Regions from separate parts of the Variovorax sp. GW821-FHT09D05 genome, predicted to be linked through region 2. Evidence: riboswitches for the same ligand, from Rfam matches in the RefSeq annotation. Region 2 holds a riboswitch; the other holds the start of a gene.
The links. Region 2 has a riboswitch for glycine ahead of AC07O3_RS20055 (D-amino acid dehydrogenase). Riboswitches for the same ligand answer to the same signal wherever they lie in the genome.

Region 1: another riboswitch for glycine. It lies ahead of gcvT (glycine cleavage system aminomethyltransferase GcvT); the one in region 2 lies ahead of AC07O3_RS20055 (D-amino acid dehydrogenase).

What each region holds. Positions count from the first base shown of each region.
Region 1 is NZ_JBWKOZ010000003.1:679,696-688,959, reverse strand. Features, by position in the region: gene AC07O3_RS11225 (TetR/AcrR family transcriptional regulator) at 1-79, opposite strand, end outside; gene AC07O3_RS11220 (DUF2855 family protein) at 129-1,244, shown strand; gene AC07O3_RS11215 (DUF3014 domain-containing protein) at 1,370-2,287, shown strand; gene AC07O3_RS11210 (hypothetical protein) at 2,422-2,676, shown strand; gene gcvP (aminomethyl-transferring glycine dehydrogenase) at 2,715-5,624, opposite strand; gene gcvH (glycine cleavage system protein GcvH) at 5,676-6,047, opposite strand; gene gcvT (glycine cleavage system aminomethyltransferase GcvT) at 6,108-7,280, opposite strand; glycine riboswitch at 7,326-7,438, opposite strand; glycine riboswitch at 7,451-7,541, opposite strand; gene AC07O3_RS11190 (hypothetical protein) at 7,575-8,132, opposite strand; gene AC07O3_RS11185 (L,D-transpeptidase Cds6 family protein) at 8,231-8,695, opposite strand; gene AC07O3_RS11180 (TRAP transporter large permease) at 8,802-9,264, opposite strand, start outside.
Region 2 is NZ_JBWKOZ010000007.1:132,072-141,335, forward strand. Features, by position in the region: gene AC07O3_RS20020 (glycosyltransferase family protein) at 1-89, opposite strand, end outside; gene AC07O3_RS20025 (class I SAM-dependent methyltransferase) at 86-1,048, opposite strand; gene AC07O3_RS20030 (hypothetical protein) at 1,096-1,269, opposite strand; gene rfbC (dTDP-4-dehydrorhamnose 3,5-epimerase) at 1,269-1,814, opposite strand; gene rfbA (glucose-1-phosphate thymidylyltransferase RfbA) at 1,811-2,707, opposite strand; gene rfbD (dTDP-4-dehydrorhamnose reductase) at 2,731-3,621, opposite strand; gene rfbB (dTDP-glucose 4,6-dehydratase) at 3,618-4,697, opposite strand; glycine riboswitch at 4,824-4,920, shown strand; glycine riboswitch at 4,953-5,069, shown strand; gene AC07O3_RS20055 (D-amino acid dehydrogenase) at 5,162-6,463, shown strand; gene AC07O3_RS20060 (FIST signal transduction protein) at 6,470-7,750, opposite strand; gene AC07O3_RS20065 (PhaM family polyhydroxyalkanoate granule multifunctional regulatory protein) at 7,796-8,545, opposite strand; gene AC07O3_RS20070 (aminotransferase-like domain-containing protein) at 8,638-9,264, opposite strand, start outside.

The DNA of each region.
Region 1 (9,264 bases), on a different contig from region 2:
CGTAGATCGCCTGCACGGTGAATTTGCTGCGTGCCTGCGTGGGGCGTTTCAGGGGCTTGGAGCGGGGTGCGTCCGGCATCGACGGTTTTCCGAACCCGCCGGGAGACGGGCCGCCATACAGTTTGCGAATGAACAACGCATTCACTTTAACCCGCCTCGAAACGCGCAAGAACGCCCTCGGCACCACCCGTGTCGTGACCACGCAGGACACCGGCGAGCTGCAGCCCGGTGAGGTGCTGCTGAAGATCGGCCGCTTCTCGCTGACCACCAACAACATCACCTACGCGGCTTTCGGCGACGCGGTCATGAAGTACTGGCAGTTCTTCCCGACAGGCGATGCCGACTGGGGTCACATGCCGGCCTGGGGCTTTGCCGATGTGGTCGCCTCGAATGTGGAGGGCGTGGCGGTGGGCGAGCGCTTCTACGGCTACTTTCCCATAGCGAGCCACCTGCGCATGCAGCCGGTGCGCGTAACGCCGCGCGGCTTCTACGACGGCGCGCCGCACCGCAGCGAGCTGGTGTCGGCCTACAACCAGTACATGCGCTGCAGCAACGACGCGGGCTACGTCGCCGCGCTGGAGGACTACCAGATGCTGGTGCGCCCGCTGTTCATCACCTCGTTCATGCTGGCCGACTTCCTGGAAGACAACGCCTTCTTCGGCGCGAAGCAGGTCGTGGTGTCGAGCGCGTCGAGCAAGACCGCGTTCGGCACGGCCTTTTGCCTGCGACAGCGCGAAGGGCTGGCGCTGATTGCGGCCACGTCCAACGCCAATCGCGCTTTCGTGGAGAGCCTGGGTTGCTACGACCGCACGCTGAGCTATGAAGAAGTGACGGCGCTGCCGGCTGATGTGCCCACGCTGTACGTCGACTTCTCGGGCAACGACGACCTGCGCGCGACCATTCACCACCATTTCGGCGAAGCGCTGGTGTACGACTGCTATGCGGGCTCCGCGCAGAAGACAGAATTTCTCGGTGACACAACCTCGCTGCCCGGCCCGACGCCCCAGCTTTACTTCGCCCCCGTGCAGATCCGCAAGCGCAATGCCGACTGGGGCCCGCAGGAGGTCAACCGGCGCTTCAACGAGGCGCAAGGCAGCTTCATCGCCGAGCTGAGCAGGCCCGGCAATCGATGGATGACGCTGGCGCAAGGCGAGGGCTTCGCGCATGCGCAAGCCGTGATCGCCGACCTGCACGCGGGCAGGGTAGATCCGCGGCAGGCGCATGTGGTGCGGCTCGCGGGCTGAGCGTGTGAACTTCCGCGCGGCGGGCGCGTCACAGGGCGTTACGACGACGGGGCTGGTGCGCAGCCCGAATTGGTGCACCATAGCCGTTCGCTTCCCCGACATTCCCGCACAAGGAAACCCACCTCATGCCCGAGCCCGACAGCGACACGCGCGACGCCCCTGAGTTCAGACCCCGCCGCGAAATGCCCATAGGCGCCATCGTCGCCTTCGTGCTGGTGCTGCTCGGGACTGCCTACCTGGGCTGGCGCTGGTATCAGCAGCAGATGCTGGCAGAACCCGTGCCAGTGGCCGCGGCGCCCAATGACGCGCCCGCACCGCCGCCACCACCGGCGCCGCCCTCGGCAGCGTCCGCCGAGCCGCAGAACCCCATGGATGCACTGGCCCCGCCCGATGCGGCATTGCCCAAGCTGCCTGATTCCGATGCGCGCGTGACGAAGGCGCTGATCGAACTGTTCGGCGGCAAGAACGTTGCAGCGTACATGCACCCCGACGGCATCGTGCGCCGCTTCGTCACCACCGTCGACAACCTCGCGCGCGAACAGGCTCCGCCCAGCGCATGGCCGGTGCTGCCCACGGGCCAGCGCTTCATCACCGACGGGCAGCAGGGGCAGGTACAGACGATTGCCGCGAACAACGCCGCGCGCTACAACGCCGTCGTGCTGCTGGCCGAGTCGGTCGACCCGGCCAAGGCGGCGGCCGTGTACGCAAAGCTCTATCCGCTGTTCCAGCAGGCGTACGAAGAGCTGGGCTATCCGGGCCGCTACTTCAACGACCGGCTCATTGCCGTGATCGACCATCTGCTGCAGGCGCCCGAGCCCAAGGGGCCGGTGGAGGTGCGGCTGGTCGAGGTGAAGGGTGACGTGCCCTCGACCCGGCCGTGGGTGCGCTATGAATACGCTGACCCCAAGCTGGAGTCGCTGTCTTCCGGCCAGAAGATCATGGTGCGCATGGGGCCGGAGAACGAGCGCAAGGTGAAGACCAGCCTGCGCGGCCTGCGCCAGCAGATCGCCACGGGCGACGTGGCGAAGAAGAAGCAACCCTGACGCCGCACGGCGCTCGACGTACACGGGCGCCCGTGAGCATTCCTCCGGCGCGCTGTGTAGGCGCGGACCGATTGCGTGCTGCACGGATGTCGCTGAGGCTTTGTTCTCAAGATCAAAACCTCGAGGACACCCGTATGAACCTGATGAGCGTCGACCTCTACCAGAGTGCAACCGATTCGGAGAAATTCCTCGCGCTTCCAGCGGGCACCGATCCTGCCGAACTCATGGGTCCGATGACCTTCGACCAGGACTATGCGCAGGTCAAGCGATACCAGGAGGCATTCCAGTTCGATCCGTCCGAAGCCTATGCGGGCGTCAATGCCGCCAAGATCGCTGCAGACATCCTGACCGTGAAGTGGGCGACCTATCGTCGCGAATCCCCGCCGTAGAAGGGCCGCTGGGTTGCCGCCCGCCTTCTCGGGGTTCGTCAGGCCTCTTCGGTTTCCTTGTAGTCGTCCACGGGCACGCAGCTGCAGAACAGGTTGCGGTCGCCGTACACGTTGTCGACGCGGCCGATGGGCGGCCAGTACTTCGCGTTCTTGAGTTCGGCCAGCGGAAACGCGCCGAGTTCGCGCGAGTACGGGTGGCTCCACTCGGTGCCGAGCAGGCTCGCCGCCGTGTGCGGCGCGTGCTTGAGCGGGTTGTCTTCCTTCGGCCACACGCCTTCTTCGATGCGGCGGATTTCGCCGCGGATGGCGATCATCGCGTCGATGAAGCGGTCGAGTTCGGCCAGCGGCTCGCTCTCGGTCGGCTCGACCATCAGCGTGCCGGGCACGGGGAAGCTCAGCGTAGGCGCGTGAAAGCCGTAGTCGATCAGGCGCTTGGCCACGTCTTCGGCGGTGACGCCGCTGGTGTCCTTCAGCGGGCGCAGGTCGAGGATGCACTCGTGCGCGACGTGCCCATTGGGGCTCGCGTACAGCGTGGGGTAGTGGTCCTTCAGGCGCGCGCTGATGTAGTTGGCGCTGAGAATGGCCGTTTCGGTCGCAGCCTGCAGGCCCTTGGCGCCCATCATGCGGCAGTACATCCAGCTGATCGGCAGCACGGCCGCATTGCCCAGCGGTGCGGCCGACACGGCGCCCACGCCGTTCGACGGCACGCCGGCCGTCACGTGGCCAGGCAGGTATGGCACGAGGTCTTCGACCACGCACACCGGGCCCACGCCGGGGCCGCCGCCGCCGTGCGGAATGCAGAAGGTCTTGTGCAGGTTCAGGTGGCTCACGTCGCCGCCGAATTCGCCCGGCGCAGCCACGCCGACCAGCGCGTTCATGTTGGCGCCGTCGACATACACGCGGCCGCCGTGTTCATGCACCAGCTCGCACAGTTCCTTCACGCGGGTTTCGAACACTCCGTGCGTGCTGGGGTAGGTGATCATCACTGCGGCCAGCTTGTCGCTGTGCTTTTCGCAGGCGCGCTTCAGGTCGTCCATGTCGACGTTGCCCTGCGCGTCGCAGGCCGTCACCACCACCTGCAGGCCCACCATCTGCGCGCTCGCGGGGTTGGTGCCGTGTGCGGAAGACGGAATCAGGCAGATGTTGCGGTGGCCCTGGCCCTTGGCTTCATGGAACGAGCGGATGGCCAGCAGGCCTGCGTACTCGCCTTGCGAGCCGGCGTTGGGCTGCAGGCTGATGCCCGCGTAGCCGGTGGCTTCGCACAGCCAGGCGCGCAGCTGGGCGTCGAGCTGGGCATAGCCCTGCTGCTGCTCGGCGGGCGCGAAGGGGTGGATGTTGGCGAACTCGGGCCAGGTGATGGGGATCATCTCGCTCGTTGCGTTGAGCTTCATCGTGCAACTGCCCAGCGGAATCATGCTGCGGTCGAGCGCCAGGTCTTTGTCCGACAGGCTGCGGATGTAGCGCAGCATCGCGGTTTCGCTCTTGTGTGTGTTGAACACCGGGTGCGTGAGAAAGGCGCTGCTGCGGCGCAGGTCTTCGGGGATCAGCGGCGTGGTGCTGCCCGACAGGTCATCGAAGCGCGGCGCCTGCATGCCGGCGGGCGCGAACAGGCTCCACAGGGTTTCGACGTCGGCGCGCGTGCTGGTCTCGTCGAGCGAGATGCCCAGGTGCTGTTGCAGGCGCTGGCGCAGGTTGACGCCGGCCGCCTGCGCGCGCTCGATGATTGCCGGCGTGTCTTCGCCGGTGCGGATGGTCAGTGAGTCGAAAGCGGTGGTGTTGACCGGCTCGCGGCCCATCTGCGTGAGGCCCTTGGCGAGGATTGCCGTGAGCGCTGCCACTCGCTGCGCAATGCGCGTGAGGCCATCGGGCCCGTGGTAAACGGCGTACATGCTGGCCACCACGGCCGGCAGCACTTGCGCGGTGCAGATGTTGGACGTGGCCTTCTCGCGGCGGATGTGCTGCTCGCGCGTCTGCAGTGCGAGGCGGTATGCGGGCTGGCCGTGCGTGTCGACGCTCACGCCGACCAGGCGGCCCGGCAGCGAGCGCTTGAATTCGTCGCGGCAGGCCAGGTAGGCGGCGTGCGGGCCGCCGTTGCACAGCGGCATGCCGAAGCGCTGCGTGGTGCCGCAGACGATGTCGGCATCGAATTCACCGGGTGCGACGAGCAGCGTGAGCGCCAGCAGGTCGGCCGCGACGATGAGGGCGGCGTCGCACTGATGCGCGTGGCCCGCGAGCGGACGCAGGTCGTGCACGTGGCCGGTGGTGGCGGGGTACTGTGCGAGCGCGGCGAAGAACTCGCCGCTCACCATCAGGTGCGGCAGCGTTTCCGACACGGTGCTCACCTTCACTTCGATGCCCAGCGGCGCGGCGCGCGTCTTGATGACTTCGATGGTCTGGGGATGGCAATCGCCAGACACCAGGAACACGTTGCTCTTGCTCTTCACGCTGCGCTTGGCCAGCGTCATGGCCTCGGCTGCGGCCGTGGCCTCGTCGAGCATCGAGGCGTTGGCGATGGCCATGCCCGTGAGGTCGCACACCATCGTCTGGAAGTTGAGCAGGGCTTCCATGCGGCCCTGCGAGATTTCGGCCTGGTAGGGCGTGTAGGCGGTGTACCAGGCGGGGTTCTCGAGCACGTTGCGCAAGATGACGCCCGGCGTGTGCGTGCCGTAGTAGCCCTGGCCGATGAAGTTCTTGAACACCTTGTTCTTCGACGCCATCACCTTCAGCTCGGCCAGCGCATCGGCTTCGGTGGCCGGTGCGGGCAGGCGCATCGGCTTTGCGCGGCGGATGGCCGCGGGCACGATGCCGTCGATGAGCTCCGCGCGCGTTTCTGAGCCGATCACCGGCAGCATGCGCGCCTCGTCCGCCGCATCGATGCCGATGTGGCGGGCGAGGAATTCTTCGGCGTTCTCTAGTTCTTGCAAAGAGGGAAGGGCAGGCGTCGGCATGGCGGTGAGGGCTCGGGGAGAAGAAGGAAGGTGGCTGAGAAACTCAGCGGATCAGGATTCGGCGGCGAACTTGTCGTAGGAGGCCGCGTCCAGCAGGGCGTCGAGCTGCGCGGGCTCGCTCAGCTTGACCTTGAAGAACCAGCCGGCGGCCAGCGGATCGCTGTTGGCGAGCGACGGGTCGGCGCGCAGCGCCTCGTTCACTTCGGTGATCTCGCCCGACACGGGCATGAACACGTCGGCCGCGGCCTTGACCGATTCGACGACGCCGGCAACTTCGCCTTGCGCAAAGGTCTTGCCGACTTCGGGCAGGTCGACGAACACCACGTCGCCCAGCGCGTCCTGCGCATGCACGGTGATGCCGACGGTGGCTGCGTCGCCTTCGGCCGACACCCATTCGTGGTCCTTGGTGTACTTGATGCTCATGGAAAAACTCCTCGTGGAAAAAATGAATCGGGGTGTAGAGCCTAGCCGGGTCGACCGGGCTCAGCCGCGGTAGTAGCGAGTGGGCACGAAAGGCATCGTCGAGACTTCCATCGGCACCGGCTTGCCGCGCACGATGGCCTGCACGCGCGTGCCCGGCTCGGCAAAAGCGGTGGCCACGTAGCCCATCGCGATGCAGCGGTCGGCCGTCGGGCCGAGCAGGCCGCTGGTGACGATGCCGATGTCGTGGCCTTCGAAAGATTGCAGCACCGTGCCGTCGCGCACCGGAATGCGTTCGAGGGCGACGAGGCCCACGCGCTTGCGCTTCAGCGTGTTGTGGTCGGTGTGGCCGGCAGCGCCTGCGGTAGCGACGGCAAGCTGCGCGAGGATCTTTGTCGCGCCTGGAAAGCCGCCTTCGCGCGCGCCGCCTGTGCGGCGCACCTTCTGCATCGCCCAGTTGAGCGAGGCCTCGACCGGCGTGGTGGTGGTGTCGATGTCGTTGCCGTAGAGGCACAGGCCGGCTTCGAGCCGCAGCGAATTGCGCGCGCCCAGGCCGATGGGCTTGACCTCGGGTTGGGCCAGCAGCAGGCGGGCCAGCGCCTCGGCATCCTTCGCGGCCACCGAGATCTCGAAGCCGTCTTCCCCGGTGTAGCCGCTGCGGGTGACGAAGGCGGCAATGCCGCCGATCTGCACCGCACCGCCCGTCATGAACACGAAGCGCTCGATGCCGGGCGACAGCCGCGCCAGCGTGGCCGCGGCCTGCGGGCCCTGCAGCGCGAGCAGGGCGTGGTCGGGCAGGGGCTGCACTTGGCAGCGGCTGCCGATCTTCTGCTGGATGTGGGCGATGTCGGCCACCTTGCAGGCGCCGTTGACGATCACGAAGATCGAGCCGTTGCCTTCATTGAAGAACATCAGGTCATCGAGGATGCCGCCTTCGTCGTTCAGCAGCAGGCCGTAGCGCTGCTTGCCGGCGGGCAGGTCGATCACGTCGACTGGCATCAGGGTTTCGAAGGCGGCCGCTGCGTCGGGCCCAACGAGGCGCAGCTGGCCCATGTGGGAAATGTCGAACAGGCCGGCCGCATCGCGCGTGTGCTTGTGCTCGGCCATCAGGCCGGCGGGGTACTGCACCGGCATCGAATAGCCGGCAAAGGGGACCATGCGGGCACCGAGCTCCACGTGGAGGTCGTGCAGCGGCGTCTTGAGAAGTTCGGTAGCGGGGGCGGAAGAAGCAGCCACGGGGCACTCCAAAGGGGCAGACGAAATCCATGACGCAAGCCATGGGCCACCCCTGCTGTCCGCTTTACCTGAGAGATTCGCCCCACGATCGGGGTTTGCTCCTTCGGTGGGCCGATGGGCAGTTTTCACTGCAACGGCCTCTCTCCAGCAAGGAAACGCCGGTGTTCACCGGCGCCTTGTCAGTCCTTTTGCCTGAGCGTTCGGGAAACCCCTGCGCCTTCGGCGGCCCCGGCACGCGGGGCTCTCTCCTGACCCTGGCGAGTGTAGTGGATCGCGCGGGGCCGGGGTTCGGCGTCAGTGGATGATTTCGGCCGGCGGCAGCAGCTTGTCGATGCGCTCGCGCAGCGATTCGGCCCGCTCCACCCCGGCGGTTTTCTCGATCTCGGTGAGCATCAGCGCGGCGATGGTCAGCATCGCCTCGCGGTCGCGGGCCTCGCGCAGGGCGTCGCGCATCTGCAGCGCGAACTTCGGGTCGCGCCGCACGAACATGCGCTCGCAGATGTCGAACAGGAACATGCGCGTGGTGGCCAGCGAGCGCTTGCCGTCGAAGGTGTCGGCCGAGGTGGTGGCGACCTGGATCGGCTCGGCGGCGGCGATAGGCGCGGGCCGGGCGGGGGCCGCCGGTGCGGGCGCGGGTGCCGCAGCAGCAGCTTGTGGGGCCTGCAGGTAGCCCCGCTGCACCAGCGCCTGGATCGCCTGTTCGGCTTCAACCCGGTTGGAGAACAGCGGACTGAAGTCGGTCAGCGAGCGCCGGCCATCGGCCATCAGCAGCAGGGCGCGCTCACGCTGGCTGAGCGTGCGCTGTCCGCCCTGGAGTTCGTCGCGCGCCTTGTCGGTCTTGGTGGGAAACATGGCAGCCACAGCTTTCGGGAATCGAGGGCTGCAGCATCGTTGCAAGTGGTGACATCTTCATGAACCGTTTGCCTTACAGGGGCAATCGCGGCTGGCCTTCAGCCCGCGCTTTCCTTGCGTATGAGCCACTGGTTGCCCACGCGCTGCAATTCCAGCGTCTTGCGGCTCTTCTCGCGCAGCTTGTCGGCGCTGTAGGTCTGTTGAAAGCTTGCGCTGGCCGCCTGCCCCTGGACGCTGATGACCAGGCTGTCGATGCTCACGCTGATGGTCGTCTTGTCGGTAATGCGCGCGCGGCGGTCCGCCTCCCAGGCCTTGCGGTCCTGGCCTCGGGGCGGCGTGAAGTCGGGTGCATAGGCGGCCAGGTAGCGCACCACGTCCCGGGCTGACCAGGCCGCGGCCCAGGCGCGCACGGCGGCTTCGACTTCGCGGATGCTGGAGGCGGGATCGGCCGGCGCTGCTGCCGATACGGGGGCTGGTGCCGCGGCGGGCGTTGCGGGCGGGGCGCCGAAGGCAGCCGGAGCCAGCAAGGCGCCGCCCAGCAGGCAGCTCAGGAATCGATTCATGGCGCAGTCCCCTCCTTGTCGGTTGTCGGCCCTTGGCCCGTCGCCCGATTCTGGCAGTGAACATCCGCCGATTCACCGGGCCGATCAGGCCCCGGAGCCCAGGCCGCTACTTGAACCCGAGTACGTGCGGCAGCCACGTACTCAGCGCGGGCACGAAGGTCAGGATGAGCAGCACAGCCCCATGCGCCCAAAGGAACGGCACCAGCTCCTTCACCAGCGCCGACATCGGTACCTTCGACACGTTGCAGGTCACGAACAGCAGCCCGCCCACCGGCGGCGTGATCATGCCCAGCGTGAGGTTGAAGATCACGATCATCGCGAAGTGCACCGGGTCCACGCCCAGCTTGATGGCCACCGGCGCGAGGATCGGCGCCAGCACCATCACGCCCGGCAGTGGCTCGATGAAGATGCCGAACAGCAGCAGGAACACGTTGACGATGATCAGGAACATCCACGGCGAGAGGTTCATGCTGATGAGCCATTCGGCCATCTGCTGCGGAATGCCCTCGATGGTCAGCACCCACGCGAACGAGGCCGACAGCCCGATGATGATCAGCACCGAAGCCGAC
Region 2 (9,264 bases):
TGGCGCAGCGCCTGGGCCAAGCCCAGGCAGATGTAATGGTTGGGATTGCTGCGCTTGGTATCGAGCAGAAGTACGCGATAGCCGCTCACATCTTTCCTCGCGATCTCAGCAGGGAACGGATGCGGCGCAGAGGGCTGGTGATCTTCCAGCTAACGGTCGACCGGATTTGCTGCAGCTCGTGCTGCTGCAGGCGCAGGTCGTGCTGCTGCTGAAGCAGGTCCGCGCGCGCCTGCTGGAGTTCGACCGCCAGCCGGCTGGATTGGTCAAGCGCCTCGGCGTGGGCTCGCCGGGCAGTGTCAAGCTCGCCCTGGATCTGCTGCCTCGACTGGGCGGCGCGCTCTTGCTCGGCGGCATGCTCGCCCATTCGCGTGACGAGCGCGCTACGCAGCTCGGTGATGATGCGTTGGTCTTGGCTGCGTTCGAAAGGATTGATGAACTCCTCCGAGCCGGCGCGCAATCCATTGCTGAAGGCCTTGCTCAGCTCCATCATGCGCCGGGGATACAGCTGCTGATTGGTGGCCGACTTGAGGAAGACGGCCACGAAGTCGTTCCAGCCCTCGCCCTCTTCCGTCGTGCCGGCCATGTCGCCGATGAAGGACTCCAGGAGCATAGGATCGAAGCCGCTGCGTTGGCCCCAGGTGACCAATGCGCGCCCAGAGTCGGGGTAGAAGCGCCAGGCGTCTACCGGGTACCGATGCACGTAACCATTGCTCGGAACGTTAAGGTAGAGCAACCCGGTGGGCTTGAGGATGCGCAGGATCTCAAGATAGAGCAGCCAGAACATCTCAGAATGCTCGAAGCAGGAACTGCAGATCACTATGTCGACGCTGCCGTCCTCGAACGGCAGGTGATAGGGGTCGGTGATGACGATATCAACCCCCTTGGCCGCGACGAAATCCACGCCGCAGTAGTCGAGCTGTGATGGACATACGTCCTTCAAGCTGCCGTTGACATCCTGGGCACCAATATCAACGACTAGGCCTTGGTCGCGACCAGCGGCGTATACATCGAAGAACAACTTTCCATAACTCAGCGCTGACTTGTGCATTGCAATATCTATTCGGGACGCGCGGGCACGCGCCCGCGCTGGTGTTATCAGAGGCTGTTGCGCTCGATGACCTGCATCGGAAGACCGGCAAGACCCGCGATGAGCGCGTAACCCACCCAGCGACCGATGATGACCTCACGCAGGACCCAGGCCGCGACCAGCGGCCGATTACGCCACCCGCCGACGATCATTTGGGGTAGGGAGACGCTGTATTGATCCATCAGAAAGTCTCAGCCTCGCTGAGGCAGACGCCGCCCCTGTCCTTGGCGGACAGCTGCGGCGCGAGACCCAAGTCTGGCCAGACGATACCCAGCGCCGGATCGTTCCAAGCGATGCAGCGCTCGTGAGCAGGCGCGTAGAACTCAGTGGTTTTATAAAGAAAGTCTGCCGATTCGCTGGTTACCACGAAGCCATGCGCAAAGCCAGGCGGCACCCACAATTGCCTATGGTTATCCTCGCTAAGCTCCACGCCCACCCATTTCCCGAAGGTCGGCGACGACTTACGGATGTCCACAGCCACGTCGAACACCGCACCCCGTGCCACGCGCACCAGCTTGCCTTGCGGCTGCTGGATCTGGTAGTGCAATCCCCGCAGCACGCCCCTGGTCGAGCGAGAATGGTTGTCCTGAACGAACTCCACATGCCGCCCGACAGCCTCGTCGAAGGCTTTGCCGTTAAAGCTCTCGTAGAAAAAGCCACGTGCGTCGCCGAAGACCTTCGGCTCGATGATCAGCACCTCAGGAATCGCAGTCGGTGTCACTTTCACGAGCGCACCTCCTCAGCCAGCAGGTGATTCAGGTATTTGCCATAGCCGTTCTTCTGCAACGGCGCAGCCAGCTTTGCCAATTGCTCCCGATCGATGAAGCCGTTGCGCCACGCGATCTCTTCTGGGCAAGCAATCTTCAAGCCTTGGCGATGTTCCAGGGTTGCAATGAACTGCCCGGCTTCGAGCAAGCTCTCATGCGTCCCGGTATCCAGCCACGCATAGCCGCGCTGCATGATCTGCACATTGAGTTGGCCTAGGTCGAGGTAGGCTTGGTTCACCGCAGTGATCTCCAACTCGCCACGCGCGCTCGGTTTCACCGACTTCGCAATGTCGACGACCTGGTTGTCGTAGAAGTACAGGCCTGTCACCGCATAGCTGCTCTTGGGCTTCGCCGGTTTTTCCTCGATGCTGCTGGCTTTGCCTGCCGCATCGAATGCGACCACGCCGTAACGCTCCGGGTCATGCACGTGGTAGGCAAAGACGGTCGCACCGTTCTGCTGTGAATCGGCGTCCGACAGCAGGTGGGCAAGGTCATGCCCGTAGAAGATGTTGTCGCCCAGAACCAGCGCGCTCGACGAATTTCCTACGAATTTGTCCCCGATGATGAAGGCCTGCGCCAGCCCGTCCGGACTGGGCTGCACTGCGTACTGCAGGTTGATGCCCCACTGGCCGCCATCACCTAGCAGCTGCTGGAAGCGCGGCGTGTCCTGCGGGGTGCTGATGATCAGGATGTCTCGCATGCCACCCAGCATGAGCGTGCTGAGCGGGTAATAGATCATCGGCTTGTCGTACACGGGCAGGAGCTGCTTGCTCATCGCCAGCGTGGCCGGATGCAGGCGCGTGCCCGAACCACCGGCCAGGATGATGCCTTTGCGTTGCGTCGTCTTGGTCATGCTCTTTCTTCTCGTGGGATTCTTCAAAGGATCTCGCGCAGCATGCGCGCGACGCCTTCCTGCCAAGGCGGCAGGCGCAGTCCAAACGTGGTCTGCAGCTTGTTGGTATCGAGGCGCGAGTTGTGCGGGCGCTTCGCGGGCGTCGGGAATGCGCTGGTTGGCACGGGCTCGACGGCATCGGGCCCGGCCTTGAGTTCGACGCCGGCCTGCTGCGCCATTTCGAGCACGAAGCGCGCATAGCCGTACCAGCTGGTCTCGCCACCAGCGATGGCGTGATAGAGGCCGGCCTTGGCCGGGTCCTGCAGCGTCGCCCGGATGGCATGCGCCGTCACGTCGGCCAGCAGCTCCGCACCCGTGGGCGCGCCGAATTGGTCGTCGATGACGGTCAGCTTGTCGCGCTCCTTCGCCAGCCGCAGCATCGTCTTGGCAAAGTTGCCGCCGCGCGCCGCGTACACCCAGCTGGTGCGGAAGATCAGGTGCTTCGCGCAGTTCTGGGCCACCAGTTGCTCGCCTTCGAGCTTGGTGCGCCCGTACACGCTGAGCGGACCCGTCGCATCGTCTTCCTTCCAGGGCCTGGTGCCGCTGCCGTCGAAGACATAGTCGGTCGAGTAATGCACCATCAGCGCGCCGATCTGCTGCGCCGCCTCGGCCACGATCCCCGGAGAGGTGGCGTTGAGCTTGCGCGCAAAGTCCGGTTCGCTCTCGGCCTTGTCGACGGCCGTGTGCGCCGCCGCATTGACGATCACATCGGGGCGAACCTTCAATACTGTCTCGGCCAATTGCTCGGGCCGGCTGAAGTCGGCGTTGAAATCGGTGCTGTCGAAGTCGAGCGCGACCAGTTCACCCAGGGGCGCCAGGCTGCGCTGCAGCTCCCAGCCGACCTGTCCGCCCTTGCCCAGCAGCAGCAACTTCATGCCGCGGCCTTCGCAGGTGCTGCGTCGTATTGCTTCTCCACCCACTCGCGGTAGGCGCCGCTTTGCACGTTGCGCACCCACTCGCCATTGGCCAGATACCACTCGACGGTCTTGCGGATGCCGGTGTCGAAGGTCTCGGCGGGCTTCCAGCCGAGCTCGGCCTCGAGCTTGCGCGCATCGATGGCATAGCGGCGGTCGTGGCCGGGACGGTCGGTGACGTAGGTGATCTGTTCCTTGTAGGGCTTGCCGTCGGCCCTGGGGCGCAGCTCGTCGAGCAGCGCACACACGGTGTTGACGATCTCGATGTTGGGCTTCTCGTTCCAGCCGCCCACGTTGTAGGTCTCGCCAAGCTTGCCGACTTCGAGCACGCGGCGGATGGCGCTGCAGTGGTCCTTCACGTAGAGCCAGTCGCGCACCTGCATGCCGTCGCCGTACACGGGCAGGTTCTTGCCGGCCAGCGCGTTGACGATCATCAGCGGGATGAGCTTCTCGGGAAAGTGGAAGGGGCCGTAGTTGTTCGAGCAGTTGGTGGTCAGCACCGGCAGGCCGTAGGTGTGGTGCCAGGCGCGCACGAGGTGGTCGCTGGCGGCCTTGCTGGCCGAGTAGGGGCTGTTGGGCTCGTACTTGTTCTCTTCGGTGAAGGCGGGGTCGGTCTTCGACAGCGAGCCGTAGACCTCGTCGGTGGACACGTGCAGGAAGCGGAAGGCCGTCTTCTGCTCAGCCGGCAGCGCGCTCCAGTGCCCGCGCACGGATTCGAGCAGGCGGAAGGTGCCCAGCACGTTGGTCTGCACGAAGTCTTCGGGGCCGTGGATGGAGCGGTCCACATGCGATTCGGCGGCGAAGTTCACGACTGCACGCGGCTTGTGTTCGGCCAGCAGGCGGTCGACCAAAGCGCTGTCGCCGATGTCGCCCTGCACGAAGATGTGTTTCGGGTTGCCCTTGAGCGACGCGAGGGTCTCGAGGTTGCCTGCGTAGGTCAGCTTGTCGAGGTTCACGACCGACTCGTCGCCGTTGGCGATCCAGTCGAGTACGAAATTGGCGCCAATGAAGCCAGCGCCGCCGGTAACCAAGATCATGGAATCCCCTGAATGTTGGAGTTCATCGCCCTGTCGCAATGAACGAACGTTAACGCGCGATTATCCCATTGGGGCTGTGGGCTGAAACGCAAGGCGCTACCGTTCTCTTAGCACCGTGTTTACAATCGCACTATTGCAGGAGAGCGGGCCACACACACCTGGGTGGCCCTACCGAAGGCGCAAACTCCCATAAACGCTCAGGTCGGCCCGACGAAGTCTTGGAGATTTCGGCAAGGGGTGAATACTGCATCACATCAAACGCCGTCTGGAGAGCCATCGTCACCCCAAGTGGCTGCGATGCACCGAAGGAGCAAATTTGTTGCAAAGACGCAACAAGTGAATCTCTCAGGTACCGAGGACAGGGGGAGCGGCAACTTGGACTACGGTCGTCCGGTTGCTTTGCTATTCATTCAATAGCACACCACGCCCGTCGTTCAAGCGCTGCAACCTCAAAGGTACTTGAAATGCGCGTGATCGTTCTTGGCGCCGGCCTGCTCGGCGTGACCTCGGCTTACTACCTCCAGCAACTCGGCCACGAAGTGACCGTGATCGACCGGCAGGCCACCCCGGCCGCTGAAACCAGCTTCGCCAATGGCGGGCAGATTTCCGTCAGCCATGCCGAACCCTGGGCCAACCCGAGCGCGCCGCTCAAGTTGCTGCAGTGGCTGGGCAAGGAAGACGCCCCGCTGCTCTTCCGCATCCGCGCCGACATGCGCCAGTGGCTCTGGGGCCTCCAGTTCCTGCGCGAATGCACGCCGGCGCGCACCCGCCACAACATCGAGCAGATCGTGCGTCTCGGAACATACAGCCGCTCGATGTTGCAACAGTTGCGCCGCGACACCGGCCTGAACTACGACCAGCGCACGCAGGGCATCCTGCACTTCTATACGACGCAAAAAGAGTTCGACGGCGCCCTCGCGCCCGCCGAGCAGATGCGCGCCCTGGGCTGCGAGCGCCAGGTCATCTCGGCCGACGAAGCCGTGAAGATCGAGCCCGCCCTCGCCCACATCCGCCCGAAGCTGGCCGGCGCCACCTACACGGCCGAGGACGAGTCCGGCGACGCCAACCGCTTCGCGCGCGAACTGGTGGGCCTGGCCACCGCGGCGGGCGTGAAGTTCCTGATGAGCCACACCGTGACCGCGCTACGCGAAGCCGGCGGCAGCATCGATCACGTCGAAGCCACCGATAGCGAAGGCCGCTTCCAGCGCATCCGCGGCGACGCCTTCGTGCTGGCAATGGGTTCATTGAGCCCGCTGTATGCCGCCCCGCTGGGCATTCGCCTGCCGATCTACCCGGCCAAAGGCTATTCGGTGACGCTGCCCGTCAAGGACGCGTCGAAGGCCCACCAGGTCTCGCTGACGGATGACGAATTCAAGCTCGTGTTCTCGCGCTACACCTCGGAGTCGGGCGACCGCCTGCGCATCGCCGGCACGGCCGAGCTCAACGGCTATGACCGCGACCTGAACCGCGTGCGCTGCGAGGCCATCGTGCGCCGCGTCGAAGAGCTGTTCCCCGGCGCCGGCGACACCACGCAGGCCCAGTTCTGGACCGGCCTGCGCCCCGCCACGCCGAGCAACGTGCCGCTGATCGGCAAGACCAGGCTGCCAAACCTGTTCCTCAACACGGGCCACGGCACGCTCGGCTGGACGCATGCCTGCGGCTCGGGCAAGTCGATCGCGCGGATCGTGAGCGGGCTGGCGCCTGAGGTAGATTTCGCGTTCACCGGCATGCCTGCGCCCGCGCAGCGCGCGCTGCAGCCGGCCTGATCGCGTTCAGTCGTTGGCGGTAAACACCGTCAGCACCCCGGTATAGCCATACAGGTGATGCCGGGCAATCTCGCCCGCAGCGAAGAACCCGACCAGCGGCACGTCGCCCAGCGCGTGCCGCACGATCTGCAACTCAGCGCCCGGCGCGCCGAAGTGCGGCCCGCCGCGCCCCGAACAGCTCACGTACACCGCCCCTGCGATGCGCCGTGCCGGATGCGGCGCCGCCTCGGCCTCGCCCGCCGCCACGGCGCGCGCGGTGGCGAGCGTCTGCTCCTCGGGCTCCAGCTCCTCGCGGATTTCCGCGCAGATGCGCATCAGGTCGGCCCGCGCGGCCTGCGCGTTGCGGCGGCAGAAGGTCAGCCGCATGCCGGCCTCGGCCACATCGGCAATGGCGATGCCGCGCCGCGTCGGGTCCAGCCCGATGATGTGGCGCACCAGCACGTCGGCGCCCAGGTCGCCGGTGCGGCGGATGCCGTCGCTACCGGCATCGGCCAGGCCGACCAGCGTGTTGCGCACGGCGTCGATGGCCTCCTGCGGCCGTTCGAGCGACACCTGCAGATCGGCCAGCAGCACGTCGAGCGCCGGCTCGCCGTCGAGCTTCAGCAGCAGATTGCCGTCCGCCTCGGTGATCTCGCGCTCGCGCACCGCCCCCGAGCGCAGCGGCTGGCAGCCCTGCGTGACGCGCGACACCAGCCGTACGCCTTCGCCGAACACCACGCCCGACAGGCCGCCCGAGAACACCCCACCCGCCGCCCCGTGCCCGCGGATGTTGCCGTTGCCGCCGACTGCGAATTGCAGCGCGCTGCCGCGCCCCGAAGACAGCCCGCCGAACAGATAACCCGTGTCGGTGCGCCCCGCCATCTCGGCGATCAGCTCGGCCAGGTCGGGCGTTGCCGGGTCGGCGTGCACCAGTGCCGTGTGCGCCTCGAAGCCGCTCATTTCGGAATTGCCCAGCGGCGCCACGCCCGAGAACACGCGGTACTGGTCGCTCGGCAAGGCGCAAAGCATCAGGCTCATGCCGGGTTCGTCGAAGTACTCGGCGTTGTTGGCCGACACGCCGATGCCGACGGTGCCCGACCAGTCGGTCACTTCGGGCAGCTCGGCGCTCAGGTGGTCGAGGATGTCCTGCGCCTCGCTCGCATAGTGGTCGGTGATGTAGAGCAGCCCCAGCGTCGGCGACGAGGCGTAGTCGGGCAGGGCCATCTGTGCGCGCAACTGGGCCAGCACGAGGCCGGCCGCCATGCGCCATTGCGGATGGGTGGCGTGACCGGAGGGAAACAACTTCATGATGCGTGCCAACCCGTTCTCTTCAACAAATGGATGTGTATGACGTCAGCGCCGGGCGGAGGTTCGCTTGCGCGCGGCGGTCGACGTCTTCTTTTTGGCAGCCGGCGCTGCAGCCTTCTTGGCCGCAGCAGGCTTGCGGGCGGCCGTTGTTGCCGGCTTGCCCATGACCTTGCCGACCGCATCGGCCAGCGGCTGGGCCATGGCCGGCACCTTCAGCTGGGCCGCGTCCTGCAGCGCCGAGCTGGCGATCTGCTGGAACTGTTCGGTGAGCGAGCCCCACCACTGCATGGGATCGACCACGCCGGCGCCATCGGCTGCCGCGGCCTTCGCCTTGGCCGAAGCCGGCCTGCTGCGCGACTTCGTCGGTGCTGGAGCCTCTTCTTCGGGCATCTCGTCCTCTTCCTCGACCTCTTCGGGTTCGGGCTCCGGAGCTGCCGCGGCAGGCGCCGGCGCCATCGCGGCTGCCTGCTTGGTGAACGCGCTGGCGATGTCTTCCATCCGCACGTTCATGCCGCGCAGCGTCGACAGCGTCATCTTCTGCACTTCGAGCGCCTGGATCGTGGCCTTCAGGGCATGGCCGTTCTGCTCGAGCCAGTACTGCACCGTCTTGAGCTCCTGGATGCGCTTGTCGACCTCTTCCACGCTCAGCGTGGGCGCCACCCAGCTCGCAAGGCTCGGAATCCCTGGCACCGAACCGGCGCCGGTGCCCGCTGCGGCGCCACCGGCGAGGTTCTTCAGGAAGTCGAATCCGGGGACGAACTGGCTGAAGTCGAAGGGCTTGCTGGCGGTGCTCATGCGGGTGGTCTCCTGGGTGGGTTTTCTTGTGTTGCCAGCTTACTCCAAGCCTCCGGCCTTTTGGCCCGGACCTCCCCGCCTTTTACCTGCCATCAGAGCTCGCTTCGGACCTTGCTGAACACCTTCCAGAAGGTCGCATCCTGCGACGTCGCGAAGTTGATCCGCATCATCGTGCTCGGCGGCCGGCGCGCATGGAACAGCGAGCCTGGCGCCAGCAGGTAGCCCTGGTCGAGCATGCGCTGCGTCAGCGCGTCGGTGTCCACGCCCGTGTCGACCCAGCCGAACAGCCCCGCCGGCTCCGAGGCGAAGGTGCAGCCATGCGACATCGCCAGCTTCACCGCCCGCCCCCGTGCCCCGTCGAGGCGGATGCGCACGCGCTCCGAATGCCGGCGCAGCTGCCCCTGGTCGATGCACCACGACAAAGCCCGCTCGAACAGCGTGGGCGAGGTCAGCGTGGCCAGCAGCTTGGTTTCGAGCAGCCGCTCCTTCAGCGCCGGGGGCGCGGCCAGGAAGCCGATGCGCCAGTTGGGCGCCAGGATCTTCGCGAAGCCGCTCACGTAGATGGTGCGCTGCAGCCCGTCGAGCGCGCTGAGCCGGGTGGCGTGCTCGGGCGCGAGGTGGCTGTAGGTGTCGTCCTCGACGATGTGGAAGTCGTATTCGTTGGCCAGCTTCAGCACGCGGTGTGCGCTGCCCGGCGTGAGGCTGTAGCCGGTCGGGTT